Regions from separate parts of the Micromonospora peucetia genome, predicted to be linked through region 4. Evidence: riboswitches for the same ligand, from Rfam matches in the RefSeq annotation. Region 4 holds a riboswitch; each other region holds the start of a gene.
What was found. Region 4 has a riboswitch for cobalamin ahead of GA0070608_RS20900 (energy-coupling factor ABC transporter permease). Riboswitches for the same ligand answer to the same signal wherever they lie in the genome.
Positions count from the first base shown of each region.

Region 1: another riboswitch for cobalamin. It lies ahead of bluB (5,6-dimethylbenzimidazole synthase); the one in region 4 lies ahead of GA0070608_RS20900 (energy-coupling factor ABC transporter permease).
Region 2: another riboswitch for cobalamin. It lies ahead of GA0070608_RS26360 (ribonucleoside-diphosphate reductase subunit alpha); the one in region 4 lies ahead of GA0070608_RS20900 (energy-coupling factor ABC transporter permease).
Region 3: another riboswitch for cobalamin. It lies ahead of GA0070608_RS32990 (ABC transporter substrate-binding protein); the one in region 4 lies ahead of GA0070608_RS20900 (energy-coupling factor ABC transporter permease).

Region 1 is NZ_FMIC01000002.1:1,816,524-1,820,476, forward strand. Features, by position in the region: partial or broken gene GA0070608_RS08525 (LysM peptidoglycan-binding domain-containing protein) at 1-120, shown strand, start outside; gene GA0070608_RS08530 (Rieske (2Fe-2S) protein) at 449-1,300, opposite strand; gene bluB (5,6-dimethylbenzimidazole synthase) at 1,428-2,057, opposite strand; cobalamin riboswitch at 2,095-2,287, opposite strand; gene GA0070608_RS08540 (crotonase/enoyl-CoA hydratase family protein) at 2,489-3,253, shown strand; gene GA0070608_RS08545 (discoidin domain-containing protein) at 3,405-3,953, opposite strand, start outside.
Region 2 is NZ_FMIC01000002.1:5,851,209-5,855,161, forward strand. Features, by position in the region: gene GA0070608_RS26360 (ribonucleoside-diphosphate reductase subunit alpha) at 1-1,139, opposite strand, end outside; cobalamin riboswitch at 1,360-1,575, opposite strand; gene GA0070608_RS26365 (golvesin C-terminal-like domain-containing protein) at 1,780-2,844, opposite strand; gene GA0070608_RS26370 (hypothetical protein) at 3,221-3,799, shown strand.
Region 3 is NZ_FMIC01000002.1:1,492,403-1,496,355, reverse strand. Features, by position in the region: gene GA0070608_RS06965 (ABC transporter ATP-binding protein) at 1-1,015, shown strand, start outside; gene GA0070608_RS06960 (ABC transporter ATP-binding protein) at 1,012-1,683, shown strand; cobalamin riboswitch at 1,765-1,945, shown strand; gene GA0070608_RS32990 (ABC transporter substrate-binding protein) at 1,975-2,988, shown strand; gene GA0070608_RS31910 (FecCD family ABC transporter permease) at 2,994-3,953, shown strand, end outside.
Region 4 is NZ_FMIC01000002.1:4,511,139-4,515,091, forward strand. Features, by position in the region: gene cbiQ (cobalt ECF transporter T component CbiQ) at 1-554, opposite strand, end outside; gene GA0070608_RS20895 (energy-coupling factor ABC transporter substrate-binding protein) at 554-877, opposite strand; gene GA0070608_RS20900 (energy-coupling factor ABC transporter permease) at 874-1,557, opposite strand; cobalamin riboswitch at 1,586-1,753, opposite strand; gene GA0070608_RS20905 (tetratricopeptide repeat protein) at 2,205-3,908, shown strand.

The DNA.
Region 1 (3,953 bases), 2.7 Mb from region 4:
GTGAACCGACCGCTGGCGGTCTCCGCCGTACTGGCGGTGGCGAGCATCGTCGGCGCGCAGATCGGTGCGGTCCTGGGCCTGCGCCGTCGTCCAGGCCACGTACCGGCCGGCGCCGTCCGCACCACCGCTGCCGCCCGCCGTGGCACCACCACCCGCCGTGACGCCACCACCCGCCGTGACGCCACCACCCGCGCCGGCACCCGCGCCGGCACCGCCGCGACCGGGGGCGGCGCGGGAAACCGGGGCACCGGCGCCGCCCCGCGAGGCAACGCGATCGCGACCGGCCAGAGCGCCTCCGACACCGGTACCCACGACCTCGCGCACCCGACCAGCCACGACAGGGCCCACGTCGACGCTGTCCGCGACATCCCGACCGGCCGCCACCGCCGCTCCTGACCCGCCCGCATGAACAGAGGGGGGCGAGGGCCCGGGTTGGGAGCGGGACAGGTCAGGGGAGGCGGGTCTCCAGGACACCGTTGACGATGCGGGTCGGCAGAACCTGCTGGTCGTTTCCGGACGGGCCGTGCACCACCTCGCCGCCGTTGAGCCGGAACGTGCTGCCGTGCCACGGGCAGACCACGCACGCGTGCCCGTCGATCTCCCGCACCTCGCCCTGGCCCAGCGGGCCACTCTGGTGCGGGCAGCGTTCCAGCATGACGGTGACCTCGTCGCCGTGCCGGTAGAGGATCACCGAGACGTCGTCGACCTCGCGGGTGATCAGCTCGCGCTGCGGCAGCGCGGCCATGTCCGCGATCGAGTGCCAGCCGTCGGTCATCCGGTGCAGCTCGGAGATGCTCTGGTTGACCTGCGCGCCCTGCGAGTACGCCAGGTGCCCGCCAAGGTACGCCCCCATGCTGGCGGCACCGAGCCCGAGGAAGCCGAGCGTACGGCCAAGGTTGTGCCGGCCAGCCATCCGGGCGGCCACCGAGCCGGCGTAGAACGCCATGCCGACGCCGTTGGCGGCGGCGTGCACCAGGCCGACCCGGCGCTGGTCGCGAGCCAGTGCCGCCCAGTCGTTGAGGCCGGCGACCGCAGCCGGAAGGGCGCTGACCGTGCCCACCGCGCAGAGAGTGGTGGCGGCCCGGCGCTGCCCCGGCATCAGGTCCAGCACCGCCGTGCTGATCCACGCGCCGACCGGCACCTGCACCATCGCCGGGTGCAGCGGATGTCCCAGCCAGACGCCGTGCAACAGGTCACGGACCCGCTGCGGTCGGAGGGTGGTCTGGACGGCCCGCTGCAACCGGTCACCGACCCGGTCCAGGCCGGAAGCCTGCTCGATCTTCGTCAGTATTGCTCGCACCCGTACCGCCTTCCCGGCAGGAGTGACCGCAAACCGGTCGGCGGTGACAGATCCGCAGCGTTACGTGACGACACCACCGGCCGGCCCGTAACGGGACGCGCCCGGCGGGAGCACGCCGCCGGACGGCTCAGCTCCCCGGTGCCGCCCAGCGGTCGTGGTGGATCGCCTCGGCCAGTGGGCGCTTCTGCCGCCAGCCGTGCCGGGCCAGATCGGGGACGGGCTCGAAGTGGGTGACCGGCCCGAGGCAGAGCCATGCCACCGGCCGGACCCCGTCGGGGATGCCGAGCAGGTCGGCGAGCCAGGGCTCCCGGTAGAAGGACACCCAGCCCACCCCGAGCCCTTCGGCGGTCGCGGCGAGCCAGAGGTTCTGGATGGCGAGGCAGGTCGAGTAGAGCCCGGTGTCGGCGATGGCGTGCCGGCCGAGCACGGCGGGGCCGCCCCGGGCCTGGTCGTGGGTGACCACCACCGACAGGGTCGACTCCAGCACCCCGTCAATCTTGATCCGGGCGAACCGCTCGGCCGCTTCCCCTTCGAGCGTGGCGGCGAAGCTGTCCCGCTCGGTGTGGACGTGCCGGTGGAACCGGCTGCGCAGCTCCGGGTCACGGACCACGACGAAGTCCCAGGGCTGCGAGTAGCCGACGCTCGGTGCGGCGTGTGCCGCCGCCAGCACCCGGTGCAGCTTCTCCTCGGGCACCGGCGCCCCGGTGAACTGGGCGCGTACGTCCCGACGGCGGTGGATGACGTCGTAAAGATCCAAGGCAGGCTCCCGCTGCGCTCGGCCCACGCCCGAAGGGGTGGGCACCGGACGCGAGGCCGGTCTTCGGACTCCCGGATCGACGCCTGGCCGTCCGCCTTCCCGGTCCGTCCGGACCAGTGGCTGCGCGTACGCGTGGACGGTGGCTCCCCGGTCACCGCGGCGGGCCCGTGCCGGATTCGCACCGGCTTCCCGATTCTCCCCGCTCGCGCGGGGCACCTCACATGATCGTGCCGTCGGGAATGCTAGCGCCGGCCGGCCCGCCCCGGCCGGGCGGGCATGGAAATCCGGTCGCGGCCGTCCGCGGCCACTGTGGTCCGGGTGTACGCACTCTCCTCCCGCCCGCTGCTGGTCGGCCGGCGCTGGTCCGCCCGGCGCAGGCCGCCGGCGCTGACACCCTGGCGCCACCGGCACCGCCGGGGCATGCTGTCCCGATGGGGGTACGCGTCGAACGCGCGGCAGCGGTGACCACGGTGATCCTGGACCGGCCGGCGGCCCGCAACGCGGTCGACGGGCCGACTGCCCGGGCGCTGGCCGACGCGTTCCACGCCTTCGAGGCCGACCCCGACGCCTCGGTGGCCGTGCTCTGGGGGGCCGGCGGCACGTTCTGCGCCGGGGCCGACCTGAAGGCCATCGGCACCCCGAGCGGCAACCGGGTCGAGGCGCAGGGGGACGGCCCGATGGGTCCGACCCGGATGACGCTCAGCAAGCCGGTGATCGCCGCGATCTCCGGTCACGCGGTTGCCGGCGGGCTGGAGTTGGCGCTCTGGTGCGATCTGCGGGTCGCCGAGTCCGACGCGGTGCTCGGGGTGTTCTGCCGCCGCTGGGGGGTGCCGTTGATCGACGGAGGCACGGTCCGGTTGCCCCGGCTGATCGGCGAGAGCCGGGCGATGGACCTGATCCTCACCGGGCGTCCGGTGCCGGCCGAGGAGGCGTACGACATGGGGTTGGTGAACCGGCTGGTCGCGCCGGGTGAGTCCCGGGCGGCGGCCGAGCGGCTGGCGGCCGAGATCGCCCGGCACCCGCAGACCTGCCTGCGCAACGACCGGGCGGCGCTGCTCGCCGGCGCCGGCCTGCCGGAAGAGGCGGCGCTGGAGGTCGAGCTGGCGTACGGAATGGAGTCGCTGGCCGCCGACGCGATCGCCGGGGCGGCCCGGTTCGCCGCCGGCGCCGGCCGGCACGGCGCCCCGGCCCACTGACCGGGCGGAGGCCCGACCGGCATCGCGCCCCGGCCAGCGCACGCCCGGGCCGACGGGTCGGGCGGCCCGACGGGTCGGGCGGTACGGCCACCGGGTGTCCAGTGGCCGCACCGCCCGGGAGTCCGGCCGCCGCTCGGGCGACCGGGGTGGGTCAGTTGCGGTTGATGGTGAACGTCGGGGTGGTGTTCTGGATGTCCACCGCGTTGTTGCTCAGGCGAAGGTTGTTGAAGGTGACCGACCCGACGGCCGGCCCCTGCCCTGCCTCCGGCATCGGGTTGGCCCAGACACCGAAGCCGGACTTCGCGTCGTACGCGTCACCGCTCTTGCGGGCTCCGCTGATGGAGATGTTGGTGAAGACCGTGTCGGTGACCGGGAACTGTGGCTGCCCACCGACGTAGTTGGTCTGGAACATGATGCCGCTGTAGGTCGGGTCGACGATGTCGACGTCGCTGACCCGGATGCCCTGGAACACCTTCGAGGCGGAGAAGACCCAGATCGCCGGGAAGGTCTGCGCGCCCCAGAAGTGCCCACCGGCCCGGACGATCGAGATGTTCTCGAACCGGGTGGGCGGGTCGGCACCGAAGCCGTTCATCGGGTAGCCGAAGTCGAGCGAGCTGATGGTGATGCCGGAGTAGACCAGCGTGTCCGCGATGTAGATGTTGCGGAACGTGTTGCCGTAGCCGCCGTAGACCGCGACACC
Region 2 (3,953 bases), 1.3 Mb from region 4:
CGGGCCCGGACCTGCCGCACGTACCGGCCCTGTTCCTCGGCCGCCCGGTACGCCGCGTCGAACTCATCCCCCCACAGGTCCGGCAGCTCCGGCACCACGTCCGGGTCGAACAGCGACCACACCCCGTCGGACTCCACCCGCCGCATGAACTCGTCCGGAATCCAGTTGGCCAGGTTCAGGTTGTGGGTCCGCCGGGCGTCCTCGCCGGTGTTGTCCCGCAACTGCAGGAACTCCTCGACGTCCGGGTGCCACGGCTCCAGGTAGACGCAGGCCGCACCCTTGCGCCGGCCGCCCTGGTTGACCGCCGCCACCGAGGCGTCCAGCGTCCGCAGCCACGGCACGATCCCGTTGGACTGCCCGTTGGTGCCCCTGATCAGCGCGCCCCGGGAACGGACCCGGGAGAACGCGATGCCGATCCCCCCGGCGAACTTCGACAGGTTCGCCACCTGCGCGTACCGCTGGTAGATCGAGTCGAGTTCGTCGCGCGGGGAGTCGACCAGATAGCAGGAGGACATCTGGGTGTGCCGGGTGCCGGAGTTGAACAACGTCGGCGAACTCGGCAGGTACGCCAGGCTCGACATCAACCGGTAGAACCCGATCGCCTCGTCCGGTGTCTGGGACAGGCCGCAGGACACCCGCAGCAGCCAGTACTGCGGGGTCTCCAGCACCAGCCGGCTCGTCGGGTGGCGCAGCAGGTACCGGTCGTAGACCGTGCGTAGCCCGAAGTACTCGAACCGCAGGTCGCCACGCGGATCGACGGCGTCGTCGAGGGCGGCGGCGTGGGCGGCGACGAACGCGGCGGTGTCGTCGCCGATCAGGCCCTCGGCGTGGCCCCGACGGATCGCCTCGCTGAACGAGCCGATGTCCTGCCTGCGGACCTCCTTGTCGACGTACCCGGCCAGCAGGCGGGCGGCCAGCCGCGAGTACTGCGGCTCCTCACCGATCATCTCGGCGGCGGTCTGGATGGACAGCCGGTCCAACTCGGCCGTCGTCGCTCCGTCGTACAGGCCGCTGATCGTCCGGGTCGCCACCCGCAGCGGGTCGACGTCGGCGAGGTCGTCGGCCCACCGCTCGACGGCCCGGACGATCCTGTTGACGTCGACCGGTTCGGTGCCGCCGTCGCGCTTGCGGACGTGCATCTGCGGCCGCCGCTGGCCGGCCAGGGCCGCATCGTCGGACGCCGTACCGGCGGCCGGAACAACCTCGGTGACTGTCACCACTCACTCCTCGCGAGCCTTGATCCCAGACGGACTTCCTGGGCACGCGGGGAGCGGACACCGACGACGACGCGGCGCGGGGCACGCGTCGGGATGGCGTCGGCCGTCCCACGCGGCCTCGGACCGCCACACACCCGGATGCGGGCGTACGGCGCACTGGCAGGTCTTCGGACTCGCGGGCGTGACCGGACTTCGCCGGTCTCCTACTGGCCGTCGCTTCCCAGGCCGCGGGCGGCCCAGTGCTGATGACGGCGGTCGTTCCCACTCACCGCTGCGGGGCAGTCCCGGATTCCCACCGGGTTCCCTCTTGCCTCGACCGCCCCGGATGAGCGGTCGAACCAGCTGCGCCGACACCATATATAGGGACAGCGCCGTTGTCACACCCAACATGTCGGTCTCGGGCGTGTCGACGGCGACCCGGGTGACGCCCGTCGATCGCCCCCTGGGCGGCCTACCGCCGCCGGTGACGGTGGACGGCCGGTGGGCGCCGCGGGACGCCTACGCCAGACGGGCGGGCCGGGCCGCATCCTCACGCGACCCGACCCGCCCGTCTGGCGTAGCGCTAGACCCGGGTGACCCGGACCGCGTCGGCCACGACGTAGCCGGTGGCGCTGGTCCAGCGACTCACCCCGACCACGTTGCGGTCGCCCGCGGCGAGGGGGAAGTCACCCAGCGAGCGCCAGGTGCCACCGTTGGAGCGCTGGTCCACATTGACCGTACGGTTGCCCGCGGAGGTGACGACGACGTGCGGAGCCGAGCTGCTGTAACCGGCGTCGGCGGGGTACCGCACCTCGACCCGGTAGTTCCCGGCCGCCGGAATGTTCACCTTGAACCAGGCGGCGTCGCTGGCGGGCGTGGGGTTGGCGAAGCGGTAGTCGGCCCCGTAGCGCTGGGCCGAGTAGGAGGACGTGCCCCAGTTGGTGCTCGCCGTGAACCGCCCCGCGGTGGCGTTGTCCACGATGACGCTGAACGTGGGCGGGTTGGGAGTGCTCAGGCCGAGGTAGGCGGCGATGCCCTGCGCGTGCCCCCGGGCGGTGGCGGTGATGAAGTCGGCCCGCTTGAGCAGGTTCGCGTCGGCGAGGGTGTCGATGAAGAGATTCTCGGTGAGCACCGAGGGCATGGCCGCCTCGCGCAGCATGTGGAAGTTCGCGGTCTTCAGCCCCCGGTCGGTGACCGAACCGATCGTCCGCTGGGCGGCGATCACCCTCGGGTGCAGCGCGTTGTGCAGGTTGACGGTGGCGCCGCTCGCCGTCGGGTACCGATAGCTCTCGAAGCCGGTGCCGCCGCCGGAGTTGATGTGCACGCTGACGAGCAGGTTCGCGCCCCACGCGTTGGCGTCGTCGGTGCGGTAGGCCAGGCTGCGGGTGATGTCGGTCGTCCGGGACATGCGGACGTCGACACCCCAGTTGGCCAGCAGGATGCTGCGCAGTTGCAGGGAGATGTCGAGCGTCAGGGCCTTCTCCTGCAGCCCGTTGCCGACCGCCCCGGGGTCGGTGCCGCCGTGGCCCGGGTCGATGTACACCTTGGGCAACGCAGCCCAGGCAGGGCTGGCAACGACGGGGACGGCCGCAGCACCGGCAATGGCCGCCAGCAGGGTACGCCGCCGAAGCGTCGGGTTGTCGCGCATGAGCACCTCGTCATCAGGAACCGAAGAGATCGACAGTGCCCGCAATATAGCGGCAGATCGATGCCCGGTGAAAGATGTCTACGTAACTTGGTCCAGCCGACGAAGATTTTCGCCTCCGGAACCGGTGCGCCCTGCCGGCGACAGGTCAGCACCCGCCCCGCTCGGGCAGGGGCGCCGGCCACTCTCGACCGCGTGCTGGGCGCCGCCGCTCCTGCGCCACGTACCGGGACCGCGGGTCGCGGCAGTTGAGGACGTGCGCGTTGGCCGGCCCGTCCCACGTGGCCGTACGCTCGCGGTTCCCCAAGAACTCGTGCGGTCGAATAGCCTCGCGCCTGTGACCGCAGGGCCTGCCCAGGATTTCGCGCTCGTATCGCGCATGCGTAGCTGGTGGGTGCTGGCGTTCGTCCTGCTGTCCGTCGCGGTGTCCGGCGCCTTTCTGGTGTCGTGGGTGTCCGCGCCCGCGCCCAGCGAGCGGAAGCTGCCCACACCGCTACGGGACCAACTCGCCGCGCGGGTCGTGGAGACGCTCGAACACGACCCGACCTTCCGCACCGAAGTCACCCGGGAGCCCGGTCCACGGCCTGTCTGTGTGGCCTCTGTGTTCGGGGTGGCGCCAGACTGGGCCGCCACCGTGGACGAGGCCCGCACCATCTATTCGTGGGTGAACTGCTCCTGGCTGAGTCCGGCAGATTTCGCCAAGGGGCCGGCTGGCCTCGACATCAGTCAACTCTCCGGGCTGTCGATGCCGGTCGCCCTGCAACCGGGCCCACCCGTCACCTATCAGGCCCCAGGCGATGGAGGAGAACACGCGGACAGCATCCGGCGGATCTTCCCGAAGCCGCTGGAAGACGCCGCCTTCTCCCACCCGGTCCCGTCGCTCAGCCACGCGCTGCACAAGCGGATCCTGCATGTAATCGGCTCGCCGCCGCTCCCGCCGTCCCCCTCACACTCCTGACTACCCCGGCCATCTCGGTGCTCGCTGTGCCACCGGACCGGAAGACGGCCCAACCGTCGCCGCTGTTCTTCCGGCCCGTCGACCGTTCGGGTGCCTGAAGGAGATGATCGGCTATTTCCATGTGCGGCGGGCACCCCGCGACGCCTAGGAAGGG
Region 3 (3,953 bases), 3.0 Mb from region 4:
GCCCGACTCCACCGCCATGACGAGCGGCACCGCCGGCACCGGCACCGATGGTCGGCCCGCCCTGCTGGAGGTCGACGGGCTGACCGTCCGCTTCCAACTCCGCGACGCCGTGGTGCAGGCCGTCACCGACCTGCACCTGACCGTCCAACCCGGCGAACTGCTGGCGGTGGTGGGGGAGTCCGGCTGCGGCAAGTCGGTGCTCGCCCACGCCCTGCTCGGCCTGCTTCCCGGCAACGCCACCGTCACGGGGCACGCCCGCCTGCGCCCAGCCGCCGGGGAGCCGGTCGACCTGGTCGGCGCCTCCGAGCGTCACCTCGCCCGCGCCGTACGCGGACGCGCGGTCGGGCTGGTGCCGCAGAGCCCGGCCACCGCGCTGACTCCCGTACGGACGGGGCGGCGGCTGCTGGAGGAGACCCTGCGCGCCCACGGGCGTACCCGGCGTGAGGCGCCCGCGGCGGCCGAGCGGGTCGCCGCCGACGTCGGTCTCGACCCCGTCGACCTGGACCGCTATCCCCACGAGCTGTCCGGCGGCATGGCCCAACGCCTGGCCACCGCCCTCGCCCTCGCCCCCGACCCGCCGCTGCTGCTCGCCGACGAACCGACCACGGGCCTTGACCGTCCCCTGGTCGACCACACCCTCGACCTGCTGCGCCGCCGCTGTGACGCCGGTGGCGCCGTCCTGCTCATCACCCACGACCTGGCCGCCGCCCGCCGGGTCGCCGACACCGTGGCCGTCATGTACGCCAGCCGGATCGTCGAACGGCGGCCCACCGGCGAGCTGTTCGCGGCGCCCGCCCACCCCTACACCGCAGGCCTGCTCGACGCCCTGCCCGAGCGGGCCTTCCGGCCGGTCCCCGGCCACCCGCCGATGCTCACCGACCTGCCCGACGGCTGCGCCTTCGCGCCGCGCTGCGGGCGCGCCACCGACCTCTGCCGCACCCCGCCGGTGCCCTCGGCGGGCGTCCCGGGCCGGGCCGCCTGCCACCACCCGCTGACCCTCGGAGCGCCGGCATGACCAGCACCGCGCTCGCCGTCCACCAGGTCGCGGTCTCCTACGGCGGCCGGCGCGTCCTCGACGGCGTCGACCTGCGCGTCGCCCCCGGCGAGACGGTAGGGCTGCGTGGGCCCTCGGGCAGCGGCAAGTCCACCCTCGCCCGGGTCCTCGCCCTGCTGCACGCCCCCGAGGCCGGGCACGTCACCCTCGACGGCCAACGGGTGCCGGGCGCCCGGCACCGGCTGCCCGCCGCCGTCCGTACCCGCGTCGCGATCCTGTTCCAGAGCCCCCGCGCCGCCACCGACCCCCGGCTGAGTCTCGCCGACATCATCGCCGAACCGCTGCGCGCCACCGGCACACCCGAGGAACCGGCGCGAGCCCGGGCGGCGGAGCTGGCCGACCTCGTCGGCCTCACGCCCGACCTGCTCGCCCGCCGCCCGCACGCGGTCAGCGACGGGCAACTGCAACGCGCCTGCCTCGCCCGCGCGCTGGTGCACCAGCCGGACTACCTGCTCTGCGACGAGGCCACCGCCATGCTCGACGCCTCCACCCAGGCGTACCTCGCGGCCGTCATCACCGACTACCAGCGGCAGCACGCGGCCGGGGTCCTGCTCATCACCCACGACCCGGCGCTGATGGCCCGCTGGGCAACCCGGGTGGTCGACCTGCCGTCCCCGCCGCAGTCCTGACAGGGCGGTGTCCGGCCGAGCGCCCTCGGTTCGACCGTCCCCGATGGTGTTCGTCACCGTGACTTCCGGGCCGGCGGGCGGCTATGGTGACGCTGCCGTGGTGTTCGGGAAGCCGGTGGAAGACCGGTGCGGCCCTCGCCACTGTGATCGGGAAGTTCGCGGCCCTCGTCGTAAGAGGTCACTGGGCGTCACACGCCTGGGAAGGCCGGCCACGGACGCACCTCCCGTCAGCCAGGAGACCGGCCACGGCACTGCGATGACCCGTCCACGAGGTGTTGGAAGGCAGTCCCGATGCGCGTGCGCGCTGTGCGGTCCACCCTGTCCCGGCGCGTTGCCGCGCCCCTGTCCGTCCTCGTCGTCCTGCTCGGCGCGTGCGCCACGGACGATCCGGCCACGACGCCCCCGCCGTCCGCCGCCCCGGTCACGCTGACCAACTGCGGTACGCCGGTCACCGTCCCCGCCCCGCCCGAGCGGGCGGTGACCCTGAACCAGCCCGCCACGGAGATCATGCTGGCGCTCGGCCTCGCCGATCGCATGGCCGGCACGGCGTACCTGGACGACGCGATCCTGCCGGAGCACGCCGTCGCGTACGCCGCCGTGCCGGTGCTGTCGGACAGGTACCCGGCGAAGGAGAAACTGCTGGAGGCGACACCCGACTTCGTCTACGCCTCGTTCCACAGTGCCTTCGGCGACGAGGGTGTCGGCGACCGCGCCGCGCTGTCGGGACTCGGCATCGGCACGTACCTCTCGCGGGCCGGATGCCCGAAGCAGCACCGGCCGGCGAGGCTGACTGTCGAGGACGTGTTCGCCGAGATCCGGGACGTGGCGGCCGTCTTCGGGGTGCCGGAGCGGGCCGAGAAGCTCATCGCCGACCAGCGGGCCCGGATCGCCACGGCCGTCGCCCGGATCGGCGGCGCACGGGACGTCTCCGTGCTCTGGTGGGACGCCGGCACCGACGCCCCGAGCGTGGGCGCCTGCTGCGGCGGCCCCAACATGATCATGTCGGCCGTCGGGGTGGGCAACGCCTTCGGCGACCTCACCGGCGGCTGGGCCAACACCAGCTGGGAGGCGGTGGCGGACCGAGACCCCGACGCGATCGTGCTGGTCGACGCGGGCTGGGACCCGGCCGCCGCGAAGCGGGCCTTCCTGACCCGGCACCCCAGCCTCAAGGACCTGCCCGCCGTGGCCGGGCAACGCTTCGTCGTCATCCCGTTCTCGTCCACCTCCGCCGGCGTACGCGTCGTGCTCGGCGTCGAGGCGCTGGCCGCGGGCGTGGCGCAGCTCCCCGCCGGGGCGGACCGCTGACCGCCGTGGTCCGCCGCGCCGCCGCCGATCCGACCTACCGCGCCGCCGCCGACCCGACCCGGCCCACCGACTCCGGACCCGTCCGCCAAGCCGGGTTCCGCGCGACGCACCCGGTCGGCCTGGCGGCGCTGCTGGTGGCCCTGCTGGCGGGTCTGGTCGTGTCGATCGGCGTGGCCGTCACCGTCGGGCCGGCCGACATTCCCGTGTCGACGGTCTGGTCGGTCGTGGCCGACCGCCTGGGACTCCCGCACGCCGAGGTGCCGCTGCTGCGTGAGCACATCGTCTGGCGGCTGCGCCTGCCCCGGGTGCTCGGGGCCGCCGCGGTGGGGGGCGGGCTGGCCGCCGTCGGCGCGGTGATGCAGACCGTCACCCGCAATCCGCTGGCCGACCCGTACCTGCTCGGGGTCTCCTCGGGGGCGTCGCTCGGCGCGGTCGCGGTCCTCGTCCTGGGCTTCGGCGGCGGGGTCGCCGCGCTCACCGGGGGCGCCTTCGCCGGGGCGCTGGCCGCGTTCGCGGTCGTGGCCGCGGTGGCCGGCCGGCGGGCCGCGCTGGCCCCCACAAGGGTGGTGCTGGCCGGCGTGGCCGTCGCGCAGCTCTGCGGGGCGGCGACCTCGTTCGTCATCATCTGGGTCGCCGACCCGCACGCCACCCAGAGCATCACCTTCTGGCTCTCCGGCTCGTTGGCCCGCGTCGACTGGAGCGCCCTGGCCTGGGCCGCGCCGGTCCTGGCCGCCGTGCTCGCCCTGGTGGCGGCGCACGCCCGCACGCTCAACGCGTTCGCCTTCGGCGAGGACGCCGCGGCGACCCTCGGTGTCCCCGTCGCCCGGGTGCGGTGGCTGCTGCTGGTCGCCACCGCGCTGCTCACCGCGGCGCTGGTCGCCGTCAGTGGCGCGGTGGGCTTCGTCGGGCTGATCCTGCCGCACGCCGCCCGGTTCCTCACCGGGGCGGACCACCGGCGCCTGCTG
Region 4 (3,953 bases):
GCCTGCCCCGCCAGTGACCGGTACGCCGTGCGCCAGGACCGGTAGCCAAGCCGCGCGGCCTGCGCCTCCCGCACCGTACGCAGACTGTCGACGAGCAGGAAGATCATCCGGTACGTCACGCCGGCGACCTCCGTGACCGCCGCCGGCACCCCGAGCCGACGCAGCCGTGGGATCACGTCGGACAGCGGGGTCGTGGCGCTGAACAACAGCAGGCACAGCAGCGCGGCCAGCGCCCGGCCGGTAGCGGTCAGCGCCTCCCCGGCACCGTTCGGATTCCAGCTCACCCCGCCCGACGGCTGCACCGCGACCAGCAGCGGCACCGCGGAGGTGGTGACGAACAGCACCGGCACCCGGGCCGCTCGGAGCAGCACCACCGCCGACACCCGGGCGGGACCCAGCAGCAGCGCCGCGGCCGTACCGCCCGACAGCACGGCACCCGGCCAGGTCGGCAGCGCCACCGCGCAGGCGAGCAGCCCGAAAGCGAGGAACGCCTTCTCGCCGGGATGCCGTAGCCGCCACCGCCCGTTGTGCGCGGTCACGTCAAGGGCGAACACTAGCCGACGGACGTGTCGGTATCGGCCGGCCGCTGCCGGGCGCGGGTGCGAGCCACCCCGAAGTAGTAGCCCAGGAAGCCCGCGCCCAACGCCGCCTGCAACGCGAACAGGCCGGACTCGATCTCGCCGGACGGCGGCTCGTAGATCGAGGAGAACCAGGGCTCGTGGTCCGGGTGGTCCTCGATGATGGTCTGCTCGGCGAGCGCGTCGGCGCCGATGAAGGGCTCCTCGGCGGAGTCGCCGAGCCCCAGCACCAGTGGCGCGATCGCCAGCGCGACGACCGCCAGCAGCAGGAGCAGGTTGATCCGGGTGAAACGCTTCATGCCGGCACCTCCACCGTCTTCGGTCGCAGGACTCCGAGGCGCCGCAGCTCGTCACCGCTGATCCGGGCCAGCAGACGGATCACCAGCACCGACAGCAGCCCTTCGCTGATCGCCAGCGGAATTTGGGTGACGGCGAAGATGCCGCCGAATTTCGCGACCGCACCGAGCAGGCCTGTGGCCGGGTCGGGGAAGGCCAGGGCCAGCTGTACGGAGGTGACGCAGTAGGTCGCGAGGTTACCGAGCCCGGCGGCGAGGAAGATGCCCACCTCGAGGCTGCCGCCCAGCCGCCGAGCCAGGACGAAGACGGCGTAGGCGACCCATGGCCCCACGATCGCCATGGAGAAGATGTTGGCTCCCAGCGTGGTCAGACCGCCATGGGCGAGCAGCACCGCCTGGAAGAGCAGGACGATCCCGCCCAGCACGCTCATTACCGGTGGGCGGAACAACGCCGCCCCCAGACCGGTCCCGGTGGGGTGGGAACAGGAGCCGGTCACCGACGGAATCTTCAACGCCGACAGCGCGAAGGTGAAGGCTCCGGCAGCGCCCAGCAGCAGCTTCGACTCTGGATCGCGTCGGACCTGGCGGACCAGCGCCCGGCTGCCATGGACGACGAACGGCGCGGACACCGCGAACCACGCGGCGGCCTGCACCGGGGGGAGATACCCCTCGGCAATGTGCATCGAAGACCTTCCTCTCCAACACCTCGTGGACGAGATCACTGTCAAGGTCGGTCTCCTGGCTCCCGGATCGACGCTCCCTCCGGCCTTCCCAGGCGTGAGCCCAGTGGCATAGTCGGAGGTCGCTCCCCGGTCACAGTGGCGAGGGCCGCACCGGTATCACACCGGATTCCCGTACACCTTGACGGCGAGAGGCTATCCAGCCCCGACACCGGGGGGCAAGCCTGGATCTGGCCGGGCGTTCGTGATCGCGCCGGGAAGGGCAGCTCAGCGGGCGGATCTCCGCTCCGGCGAGACCAAGAAACGTGAACCGTCAGACATGGCGCACCTGCTCAGGCCTCAGCCTCACGTTCCGTGTCCGGACACGAACGCTTTCGCCGACACGAGATCTGTCGGCGGCGACGATGAGTGTGCAGGGCTCCAGACACACTAACGCGAGCCATCTCCACATATCCAAGGATCTCGATTACGCTCTGATCCGTCCCGGAGTGATCCACAATGGAGGTGTCTCATGAGGAAGATGACCGTCCGTCGCAAGAGTTCGCTGCGCCTGCTGTCCGGGGCCCGTCGGCTCTGGATCGAGTGGTGCTGGTAGCAGCCGACACGGCGGGCGCTCCCGGGCGCCCGCCCCTGCGGCGATCGGCCCGGCCATGACCGACGAGCCGGGCGGCTACGACTGCCACCGCGATCACGGGCCGTACGCCGGAGTCGCGGCCTTCCTTGGCCGAATCGCCGCCGACCGCCCCCGCCTGGCGTCCCGCCACAGGATCGAGCTGCACGCCATCGCTCCCCGCCTGGACAGCACGGCACGACCGGCCGCCGAGGAGGAGCCGATCCGGTTCCATCCGGCCCGACGCACCGCCTACCTGGCCTACGGTGCGGCCGAGTTCGTGGCGGTCTGGGCAGACCGGCTCCGTCGCCCGGTCACGGTGCGGTTCACGCACGTCGGAAGCGCCGACGAAACCACCCGCGAGCTACTGGACGCGCTGACGCGCCGACTCGGCCCGTCTCCCGTGAGCCTCGACCTGCACGACAGCGGCCCCCGCCGGGCGGCAACGGCCGCCCCGACACTGGAGACGATGCGCACGGCCCTGGGCGACAGTCTGGCCCGCGGCTTCTATCATCACGCGGCCCGAACCGCCCGACGCGGGCGCGCCGCGGTGACTCCGGACGGCGACCTGCGGCACTGGTGGGCGTTTACCACCGGCCTGGCCACCGCCCTGGCGGCGCTGGACCGCCCCACCGAAGCCCTCGACCTCTACCACGAAGCCCGCGCCGTCACCGACAACCCCAAGATCGCCATGTCGGCCGCGTACGCCACCGCCATGCTGTACGCCCGGCACCTGCCGGCCGCCGACCAGGACCCGGCGCAGGCGCGGCACTGGCTGGAGAAGGCGCTTCACCTCGCCGCCGGGCTGGACGACCCGCGGCAGCGGGTGCTGTCCACCGTCTTCTACGAGCAGGGCCTGGCCCTGCTGGACAGCAGGGAGGGCGATCCCGCCTCCGCGCTCCGGCTGATCGACGACGGGCTGGCCCGGCTGGCCGCGGTGCTCGCCCCCGGCGAGCGCCCGCAGGACCTGGCCCGGCTATGCCACAACCGGGCGCAGGTGCATCTCGCCCTGGGCGATCCGGCGCAGGCCCTGACGGACCTCGACACCGTGATCGCCCAGGACCCCGACAACTGCGAGTACTACGTGGACCGGGCCGCCCTGCATCGGGCGGCGGGGCGGCCACGGGCCGCGATCAGGGACTACGACACCGCGATCCGCCTGGGACCACACCTGCCGGAGGCGTACTACAACCGGGCCATGCTCCAACAGGAGAGGGGCCGTGCCGAGCGGACGCGTGACGATCTGGAACGTGTGCTGACAATCGACCCCCGGCACCTCGACGCCCGGATCGCCCTGGTCAACCTGCACGTTCGACGCAACGCGTTCGATCAGGCCGAGACGGACGCGCGGGCCGGGCTGGTGCTGGCCCCGCAGGAGCCCGCGCTGCTGTGCACCCTCGGGCTGATCCGCTCGGAGCGCGGCAGCCTCGCCGAAGCCGACCGCCTGTTCAGCCAGGCGCTGGCCGGGGATCCGGAGCTGGTCGAAGCTTGGACGAACCGTGCCGCGATCCGGTTCGAACGCGGTGACGTGCCCGCCGCCCTGGCCGACCTGGACCAGGCGGTCGCGCTGTCGGCAGCACCTGTGCCCCGCTACAACCGCGGCACGGCGCTGACGCGGCTCGGACGGTGGGAAGAAGCCGCCCGCGACTTCACCCACGCGCTCACCCAACCCGATGTGGACCGGTCGCTGCGCCGCGACCTACGTGTGGAACTGGCCCGCTGCCGTCGCGCCATGTCCCGGTGATCGCCGGCCAGGGTGGTGTCGGCGCCGTTGTTGGCAGCCATCCAG